Regions from separate parts of the Blautia sp. 210820-DFI.6.14 genome, predicted to be linked through region 1. Evidence: riboswitches for the same ligand, from Rfam matches in the RefSeq annotation. Region 1 holds a riboswitch; each other region holds the start of a gene.
The links. Region 1 has a riboswitch for cobalamin ahead of LI112_RS11150 (hypothetical protein). Riboswitches for the same ligand answer to the same signal wherever they lie in the genome.
Positions count from the first base shown of each region.

Region 1 (3,286 bases):
GATCCTGACCAATTTGCAGCCGGAATCATAGAATCCCATTGTTCTTTTGTTCCAGTATAACAAGCTGATTTCAGATTTGACTTATTAAATGCATTTCTTCCAACACTAGATACATTTTTAAAGTCAAAAGCCTTTATTGCTGTCTTTTGAAAACATTTCATCGGAATGTTTTCAATATTGCCTTCACAATTAAATGTGATTAATGATGTGCAACCATCGAATGCATTCATGCCTAATGATTTAATACCTTTTACAGTTACTGAAGTTAATGATGTACATTCTGAAAAAGCATTGTCTGCTATTATAGTTCCCGCATCATCCAATGTAATATTTTCCACTCCAGTTTTCCAAAAGGCAGCAGTACCAATCTCCTTAACATTATTTAAATTAATATTTTTTAATGTCGCAACTTCTCCAAATGCGGAAGCAGCTATTTTTGTGACACTAGGAGATAATTTTACCGTTTCCAAATTATCATATGCACCCGCACGGCCATTATTAAAATTGAATTCACCAATTTGAGTGATTTCCCCTTGAATCTCTATTGTTTTTACATCATTAAGCTGTGATCCATATTTATTGCGCCACTCACTGGTCCATCCTGATTGCTTATAATCTGGCAATACCACAGGTTTTTCACTTTTTAAATATAATGTTTGATTATTCACATCATATTTAAAAGATAACCCCTCTACTTGTTCGGATTGTATCCAGTCATTCGTTTCCGATTCGTTTCCAACGAATTCCGAAATATTATTACCGTCATCAAACAGTTCTATAGAATCATCTTCCGTACTGTTTAAGTTCTCAGTATTCTCCATAGGTAGATCAAGCTCTGCTGATTCATCTACAATTTCAAAATTTTCACCATCAGATGTAACTATTAAATTTTCAGATTCATCACTGTTTTCAAAATCAGCATTGGTATCTTCAATAATATCTATTTGTTCTGCTGCCAAAATAGGAGTTGGCACACTTAAAACCATAGACAAAGACAAACAATATACTAAATATTTTTTTTTCATTACAGATTTTATTCCTCCAAGATCTACAATTACCAATCAAAACGTGTAGTATCGTAACTTAATACGATAGAAAACTCATTTGTTGACGGTACTTTTGTTCCACCTAAAGTGGTCTCTGGATAGGAAGAAGTATTTTTCAATGTAACATCATTACCCGGATACCACATCCAAGAAGTGCCTTCCCATGTAGCATGAATCATGTTTCCTGCACTATCATACTGTGGGTTTTTATTTTCTCCACCATTAGCTCTAGCATATCCCTCGACAGCAAATGCCGTTAAATATTCTGGATATTTTGTGTTCCAAGAAGTTTCCAACAGTCCTTTAGATTGTGCTAACAAAAGTGCATCTTTATAAGTTCCATTTGAATCCACACCTGTTACAGTGACTACCGGATTAGTGATTCCAGGAATCGGTTTCGGAGTTCCTAAATAAGTGTTGCTACTTGTTCCCTGCTCCCATTCTCTGATGTAAACATGCATTGTCGCTGCAGAAGCCATTACTGTTGAACCAAGCATCATAACAACTGCTAAAATGACTGCTGATAATCTTTTGAATTTTTTGCTCATACCTTTTTCTCTCCTTTTCTTTTCAGATGCTCATTTTTCGTAGTTTCTCCTTAGGACAGCGGTTTCTGTCCCGTACAGATCACGAGTCTGGACCTGCCTTTCTCCTCCTCTCCCGTATTTGGAATATCCTGGTGTTCTGGGATGTGATGGTAACGTGCAGTTTTTCTTGCAAAAAAATAAGCCGTACCCTACGCATGGCACGACCCAGTCACAAAATACCCGTGCCACCCTGAAACCGAGGGCTTATGCACAACATTATAGAAATAGACCTGACTTGTAGCTTTTGCTCATCACAGTAGCGTTCCTGTGTCGGATTCTCACCGAACTTCCTATATATGAGTCTTTGACGAACCACTCATATATAAAATTCCTACAATATTACCTTTCTTATAGAATAACTTTTTTTCCATATTTTGTCAATCATTTTGTCTTGAAATAATACAAAACGTCATTTATTTTTACAGACAAGTTTCGAGAAAAATCGACATTTTTACTCTATTCTAAAGATAGCACAAACTAACATCTTTTTCTTTTTCTGCGGTCATATTCCGTTAAAAATACCATTTTATGCCATTTTTTGCAACAAAAAAAGGCCTTTCCAGGACAGTGTTCTGTCTTAGAAAGACCTGAAATTCAAATTGCTTTACCCTTCAAAAATCTGTTCTGCTTTTTCCTCCTGTTTTTCACACCATATGACCAGACGTTTGGAGGCATCTGTTCCACAGGTAGAAAGCAGAAGCGTTGGAACTTCCTCCTGCGTTCCAAGTAAGAAAGCATCTCCATCTGCCGGTGTATACTCGCATTTTACGATCACAAAAATCCACACACCTTCATCCGGAAGATAAAGATAGAGGATCTGGTGCTCTTTTAAAAATTCATCGTCAAGAAAATTCCGGAGTCCACGGAACATGCTTCCATCTTTCATATTGTGACCATAAATGATGTTCTTGTCATCGGAAAAATCGGCATTGTTATCGGAATCCAGGAAAATGGCCCCTGCCACATGTTCTGTCTTCTTAAAAGTATGTGTCAGGTAATAGGAGTCATCGTTTCCCTGGACTACCGGGTAATCAATGCTGGTATCCGGGATCCGGATCCATGCAACGATATCCGGATTGATCTTTTTTAATGCCTTAAAATCAACCACGGTCTGTTTCCCATCGCTTCCGTCTGTTCCTTCTGTGGGGTCATCCTCATCTGTTTCCTTGACGTATGTACGCAGGTCTTCATATTCCTGCACACCTTCCCGGTACATAAAGTAAATGCCAAAACCAGTACATACGCAAAAGCTGAGTACCATCAGGCAGACTGCCACGATCATGATTTCTTTTATGTGTCTCATACAAACCTCCGATTATTCTTCCTGGAAAAAGGGCTGCCGGTAAATCGAGCAGCCCTGAACCGTATTCCTTAATTTCCTTTTTTCTTCTTATACCAGATCACGCCGCCAATGCCGCAGGCAGAAAGGACTGCCAGAAGGATCGGAAGCCAGATGTTGGTGCTGTCCCCTGTTTTCGGGCTGTTTCCTGTCGGTGTGCTGCCGGAAGGGGATTTGGTGTTTTTGATCTCTTTTACGATCTCGATCACCTTGGTTTTTCCGTCTTTGTATTCAAAGCGGATCTCTTCTTTTTTGCTGCCAAGTTCATAACCATTTGGTGCTTTGGTCTCTACCAGGATATATTCCACGGTTTT
Region 1 covers NZ_JAJCKS010000014.1:52,598-55,883, forward strand. The annotation lists gene LI112_RS11145 (leucine-rich repeat protein) at 1-1,025, opposite strand, end outside; gene LI112_RS11150 (hypothetical protein) at 1,055-1,594, opposite strand; adenosylcobalamin (AdoCbl) riboswitch at 1,812-1,939, opposite strand; gene srtB (class B sortase) at 2,238-2,936, opposite strand; gene LI112_RS11160 (SpaA isopeptide-forming pilin-related protein) at 3,005-3,286, opposite strand, start outside.

Region 2 (3,286 bases), on a different contig from region 1:
CTTCTTTCTGAGGATTTGTTACTTTTACTTTATGATCGTACCATTTGTTCTTCTTTCCGATCAGAGCAACGTCAAATTCTTCGTCAATGGCAGGAACCGGAATGTCAAATCCATAAACTTCTTCGGTATATCCATCACTATAGGTTACTTCATCTGTTGTCGGCTCAAGAATCTCAGCTCCGTCTTTCTGGGCATCATCTGCCTTTCCAACAAAAAGGTTTACAATCTTCTTTGAATTCAGGCTTACATGAATCGTCATTTTACCGTCTTTGACTGTCAGTGTTCCCTTACCGTCATTTGCTTCATTTACATGAAACATGGAGCTGTCGGTATCAAATTCTGCACTGTAAGTACCGTCTTCAAGAACTTCTACTTTTGAAGTATCTTCTTTTTTCTCAGATTCATCCTTTGCTTCATCTGTTTTGGAATCCTCTGTCTTCTCTGTTGTTTCCGCAAAAACAACCGGACTGTAAGCACTGATCATAAGTGCTCCGCTTAATACGCATGCCATCATTGCCACTGAACGTTTCATAATATAAATCCTCCTGATTTTACAGGAAATGCCCGGAAGACAATCAAGCCTTCCGGGCAGTCCCGTTTATTGCATAAATTATTTACACATTACATTATTCTGCTGCAGAATCGTCTGTAACTTCTTCTGCACCATCTGTTGTGTCATCTGCTGCTTCTGCAGTATCATCTGTTGTTTCTTCAGCTGTATCAGCTGTTCCAAGAGAATCAATTGCTGCTTTTGTATGCTCTACGTAAAGATCCTCTACAGCTTCAATTCTTCCAAGACCTGCGATCTGGCAGTCAACGCTGTCAAATGCACCAGATGCATTGAACTGAGATTTCCAGGAATCGTCATCATCACCAGCCATATCGTTGTTTGCATGGTCACCAGCAACAACCATCAGCGGACGAAGAACAACTTTCTTGAATCCTGCGTCTTTAACTTTTGCAATAACAGCCTGGCATTCTGTATCTTCTGGCTTACCTTCTACAGTTCCAATGAAAGCGTTTGTAAATCCAAGATTATCCATCTGTGACTGCATCTGATCATATGTTACATTTGCTGTATGGGAAGTACCATGTCCCATGAATACAAATGCTGTGCCATCTTCTGCAGCTGCTTCCATGCTGTCATATCCAGCTTCTTTGCAAGCTTCATCTGTGATAGCCTGCGCAACCGCTTTCTTGTCATCGTTGATTACTGTAGCATCTTCACCAACTTCACCAAGCATTGGCTCTGCGATCGCAACAGATTCAAATTTATCTTTGTATCCATCAATTGCTTCTGTCATTTCATCATATTCAGCACCATGCATCAGATGTGTAGGCTGAACAACAAGATTTTTAACGCCATTATCAACTGCACGGTCAAGTGCCTGCTGCATATTGTCAATCACTTCATCATCTCTTGCTTCTACATGGTTGATGATGATCTGTGCTGTAAATGCACGTCTTACAGACCAATCCGGATATGCTTCCTGCAGTTTGTCTTCGATTCCTTTGATATCCTCAGCACGGCTGTCGTTGAAGGATGTACCAAAGCTTACAACAAGAAGTTCATTCTCACCGATTTCATCCTGGTTACGAGGATCATCTTTGGATGCATCACCAGTGTCACGTCCGAAGTAATCCGGATCAGCTTCTTCGCCTTCAACCAGTTCCTTCTGAGCGTCTGTCAGTTTATCCCATGCTTCTTTGGCAGCTTTGCAGTCTTCATCTGTTGTATCAGTTCTTTCCTGAACATAGATCTTGTCGATCAGTGCTGCTACTTCATCTGCTGCTTTCTGATCATCATCGGAAGCTTCTTCTGTATCAGCGGTTTCTGCATCATCTGCTGTTTCTTCTGTTGCTGTCTCAGCAGTGTCATCAGAAGCGTAGATGCTTGCAGATCCCATCATTGTGACTGTTGCTACAGTCATTGCAATTGCCAGTGCTTTTACAGTTTTGTTTTTCATGTTTTTTTCCTCCTGTACCTGTTTTCTCATGAAAATTAAAATGAATAACAAAGTACGGCAGCAAGCCTGGTCAAAAAATATTTTTCGGAGAAATACTATATTTCCCAACAAAAAAACTCCTGCACCGGGCTAGAGTTTCTGGATTATGGTACAACCAATTACTCGTGATCCGGAATTTAAAATCCCCGTACCAATAGCAGGCAGGTTTCCTGACTTACAGATCAATACACCCGAATCGTCTTCCCAGTTTCCCAGTGACTGTGCATACACACATGATTCTGCATTCCCTGTATACAGTGACGAGATCGTACAGGACTTACACCTGTTTCCCTTTTAACTGAAGGCTATTTGATTATCTAACATCAGCACCTGTTATTTTTATTATTCAATTTCTTACAGAATACCACTATTTTGGTCAATTTACAATAGGGCAGTTATTTTTTTAACACTAAATCGCACAACGGAAGCAGATACAAAAACACTGCAAATAAGACGCTGTATCCCGGTGCACCTGCTGCTGTAAGCGGAACAGCACACGCGATCGACCACGGCACCAAAGGTGCTATGAGTACTGCACTGTCCTCCAGATTATTGGCAAAACGCAGCTTATCCGGTTCTGTTCTGCTGCAGAGCTGATCTGTAAGCATGATTGCCAATGTCTGATTACATGCCATAACGCTTGTCAGGATTGATGTGACAAGCACTGCAAAATATGGTTTTGTCCTGTCGGCAAGCAAACAGACCATTTTCTGAAATCCATTCAGGATTCCTGTTGCCTGAAAAATTCCTGAATAAGATGAAGAAATGCATACGATTGCTCCAACCTTCAACATCGAAGTGATACCACCTCCATTCAGCATTGCCGCTACCGTCACATCTGTAGAATGGAAACCATTCAGAAGAAGTTCAGGAAGTTCCGTAAATGCCATATTCTGAAGGCCAATACAGACAGGAATTGCAGTAACTATACTTGCGATCATTGCGATCTTCACCCCTGCCTGCATAACAGACAACAGCAGAATCACCGCTGCAGGCAGCAATGCAATCCAGCTGAGCCGGAACTCACTGCCAAAAGCATGTCCAAGATCCGGCATCTCTGTTTTTCCATGAAGCTGTATGCTGACAGTCAGATAAAGAATACAGGTAATGGTAAATGGTGCCAATGCACTTTTGATCATATTTTTTATATTTGTATAGATACCTGTCTCCGTCAGTTCGGCCACCAGAAGTGCACTTGTCGAAACAGGAGAACAACGATCTCCGAAATATACCCCGGAAAGAATTGCACCACCGGTCATCCATGAAGGAATTCCAAGTGC
Region 2 covers NZ_JAJCKS010000005.1:80,950-84,235, reverse strand. The annotation lists gene LI112_RS06225 (hypothetical protein) at 1-532, opposite strand, end outside; gene LI112_RS06220 (sirohydrochlorin cobaltochelatase) at 627-1,967, opposite strand; cobalamin riboswitch at 2,149-2,355, opposite strand; gene LI112_RS06215 (Na+/H+ antiporter NhaC family protein) at 2,402-3,286, opposite strand, start outside.
Region 2: it holds a riboswitch for cobalamin, as region 1 does, so the genes downstream of both, LI112_RS06220 (sirohydrochlorin cobaltochelatase) here and LI112_RS11150 (hypothetical protein) in region 1, are expected to answer to the same signal.

Region 3 (3,286 bases), on a different contig from region 1:
ACGAAATCCAACATTATTCGTCTGTTTTTTATGCGGTTTTTGTTGTGGTTTTTGTTTGTTTTGTGTTGGTTTTTATTTGGAAGATGATTTTTCAGTTGACTTTTGCAAAACAGACTGCCATACTGGAGATACAGAACGATCTGCTGCCGCAATCATTGCTGACAGACGCTGATTTTTTGAGTTTAAGGAGGGATCATCATGTATCTTTCTGACATACATACACATTCCATCGCAAGTGGCCACGGAACCATCTGCACAATTTCTGATATGGCAAAAGCTGCCTCAAAAAAAGGGTTAAAACTGCTCGGAATCACGGATCATGGTCCAGGCACTCTTGCTGCAGGTACTTCTTCTTATTTCAGGAGTCTGACTTATGCTCCTAAGAAGAGATTTGGAATCGAACTGCTTTTTGGAGTGGAACTGAATATTCTGGATATTGACGGGCATCTGGATCTGAATGACGAATTGCTTGGAGAACTGGATTATGCGATTGCGAGTATGCATGCGCAGAATTATAAGAGCGGAAGCGTGAAGGAAAATACAAGTGCTTATCTGAATGCCATGACGCATCCGTGTGTAAAGGTTCTGGGACATTGTGACAATCCGGCATTTCCTGTCGATTATGAGACTCTGGCAGTCGGTGCTAAGGAGAATGGTGTTATTTTTGAGATCAATGAAGCTTCACTCGCACCGTATGGGTATCGTGGGGATACACGGGCGAATAATCGGGAGATCCTGAAGTATTGTATGAAGTATGAAATTCCGATCGTGCTGTCGAGTGACAGCCATGGAGTGGAGCATATCGGGGATTTTACGTGTGCGGCGGAGTTTGTGCATGAGATGATGTTTCCCGAAAAAATGATATTGAATAATGATATTCCTCGGTTGAAGATGATACTGAGTGAGAGGTAGGAACTATATATTATAATATATTATAACGAAAAAAGAAACAGCTATCCCACCAGTCTGACACGCTGCATTTTCTAATTTTTCTCATGCGCTTATTGATGACTGCTTTTGCAAACTCGCACCTTACGGTGCTCAGACAATGCAACGCAGCCATCGCTAGCATGAGCAAAATTAACGAAAATTTGCTGAGTCAGCTTGGCATGGATAGCTGTTTCTTTTTTCTGTATATAGAAATATAAAGTTAAAGTAAGATGTTTTCTACATTATTATAAATTTTTAAATATATGTATACTATTAATTCCTCTTCTCTCATTTTCCGTATCATCTTTGTGGCGCCACCACACCCCGGCGGAGGTTCACGGCCTTCGGCCGCTGCCCCGAGAGGCCTTCCCGGTTGTGGGGAAGCGGAACTGTCGCAAGAAAATCGTCCTATAAAAAGCTTTGAACTGATAAAGCATGCATCCGATATTCAGGAACCCAGCAAGGCTTTCGAGACTGCGACTGTGCTAGTGGCGGTTGTGGAGCATCTGTCTGAGCGCCAGCGAGTTATGCGGAGCAATCGCTAATAAGCGCACGGGAGCAGCCCGAAAATGAAGCGTGTTCCAGAATATCGGATGTATGTCTATATCATAACCCGTCTTTTTCTTCTCGTATCTTCTTCATCAGTTCCGCCAGCTCGCTGTATTTCCCGGTTACGTATCCGTAATTTTGGGCTTTATGTGGCAACTGGCAGTTCGTGCAGTCTTTTATTCCTGTTTCTGTCATTCGAAAATTCCCGCCACATTTATCGCCCAGTGCATACAGCGGGCAGTAGCAGAACAGACAGTTGAAGTTCTCCGGATCTGCGCCTGCATGACACGGAAAATATTCACATTCCTTATTGCTGAAAAAAGCATAGTGTTTCCCTTCCCAATATGGTTTTTCCATTTACTTTCACCTCGTTATATAAAAAAATCCAGTCACGGCACTGCCGAACTGGTCATCTTCAAAACATATTTCAGAGGATTTGCGATACTGCTCCGGGGTAGACAATGAATCCGTTCAAATATGCGGAGGGAACGAATGCATCCGGAGTAGTATCGCCTGCCATTTAATCATACCCTTTAAGGGGTCGTATGTATGTGGCGGCCACCACGATACATATAGGTATAATTCATACGAACAGGCGAATTCCATAAAAAAATGCCTGCTTCCAACAAGCAGACAACACTTTGGGTTGCGGATACCCTAAGTTGGTTGTTACACTTTACACGGAAGTTTAACCTCGCCATACAAAGCAGGTTTCCTGACTTCAGGATCATCACTTCTTTTCCCCTTCTCATACTATCGTACAATGGGATATCGAAAAGTCGCTCCTCTGTTACAGTGACCGGATCGCTCAGGATTCTCACCTGATTCCCTCTTCTGACTGCTACGCGGATTACAGTCAGCACTTCATATGTTCAATATGGAATTATACTGACATCATAATAGCACGATGTCAGTATGCTGTCAATAACCCACATAACATTTTGTCAAATTTTTATCATTTTATTTACATACCGCATTTCTTTCCAACACGCAGTAACTTCATCTGTTTCAAGAATGCCTCTGCAATCCTGCCGGAGGCTATATCAGATGTGGGATTGACTCCCACCACTGATACTGATTTGTTGCTCGCCACCTACAGAGGTGGGAGTCATCTCACATCTGATATAAACTCCTCCCTTGCATTTTCCCAACACCTCACCTATACTGAATACAGTCTGATAAAGCAGTAAATACAACTTTTCGATAATACAGCTCATCGCCAGACAATAAATTGCACTCTATTTTTCAGGAGGTTCCTTATGATACAGGATATTGCACCACATACTTATCACAATGAATACAGACCGGTTGCTCCGGATGGCAGCAGTTTTGTGCTCGCTTATGAAAACGGAAAGAGTTTCTTTCATAAAAATGATACAGACAATTCTATAACGCTTCCCCGTTTCCGCGAACTGGAAGGAAACGTAAGCGACCTGTACAAAAATTATATCTATCTTTTCTCGATAGATGACGAACGTTTTTATCTGATTCCGGGACTGGATACTTCCCTGCTGCCAGGCTATGAATTCCACGAAAACAGAGAGCTTCGTTATGTACAGCCACAGTATCTTGCTTTTGCTTCGATTACCGGATATCAGCTCTGGTTCTGGTACAGAAACCGCCGTTTCTGCGGATGCTGCGGGTTCCCAATGAAACACGATACAAAAGAACGTATGATGTACTGCCCTTCCTGTGGCCGTCAGGAATATCCGGTACTTATGCCGGCTGTGATCGTCGGTATTACTAACGGAGATAAGATCATCTGCTCCAAATATGAGGGCAGAAGCTTTAAGCAATATGCCCTGAT
Region 3 covers NZ_JAJCKS010000001.1:82,869-86,154, forward strand. The annotation lists gene LI112_RS00370 (phosphatase) at 199-912, shown strand; gene LI112_RS00375 (cysteine-rich small domain-containing protein) at 1,537-1,836, opposite strand; cobalamin riboswitch at 2,167-2,361, opposite strand; gene nudC (NAD(+) diphosphatase) at 2,739-3,286, shown strand, end outside.
Region 3: it holds a riboswitch for cobalamin, as region 1 does, so the genes downstream of both, LI112_RS00375 (cysteine-rich small domain-containing protein) here and LI112_RS11150 (hypothetical protein) in region 1, are expected to answer to the same signal.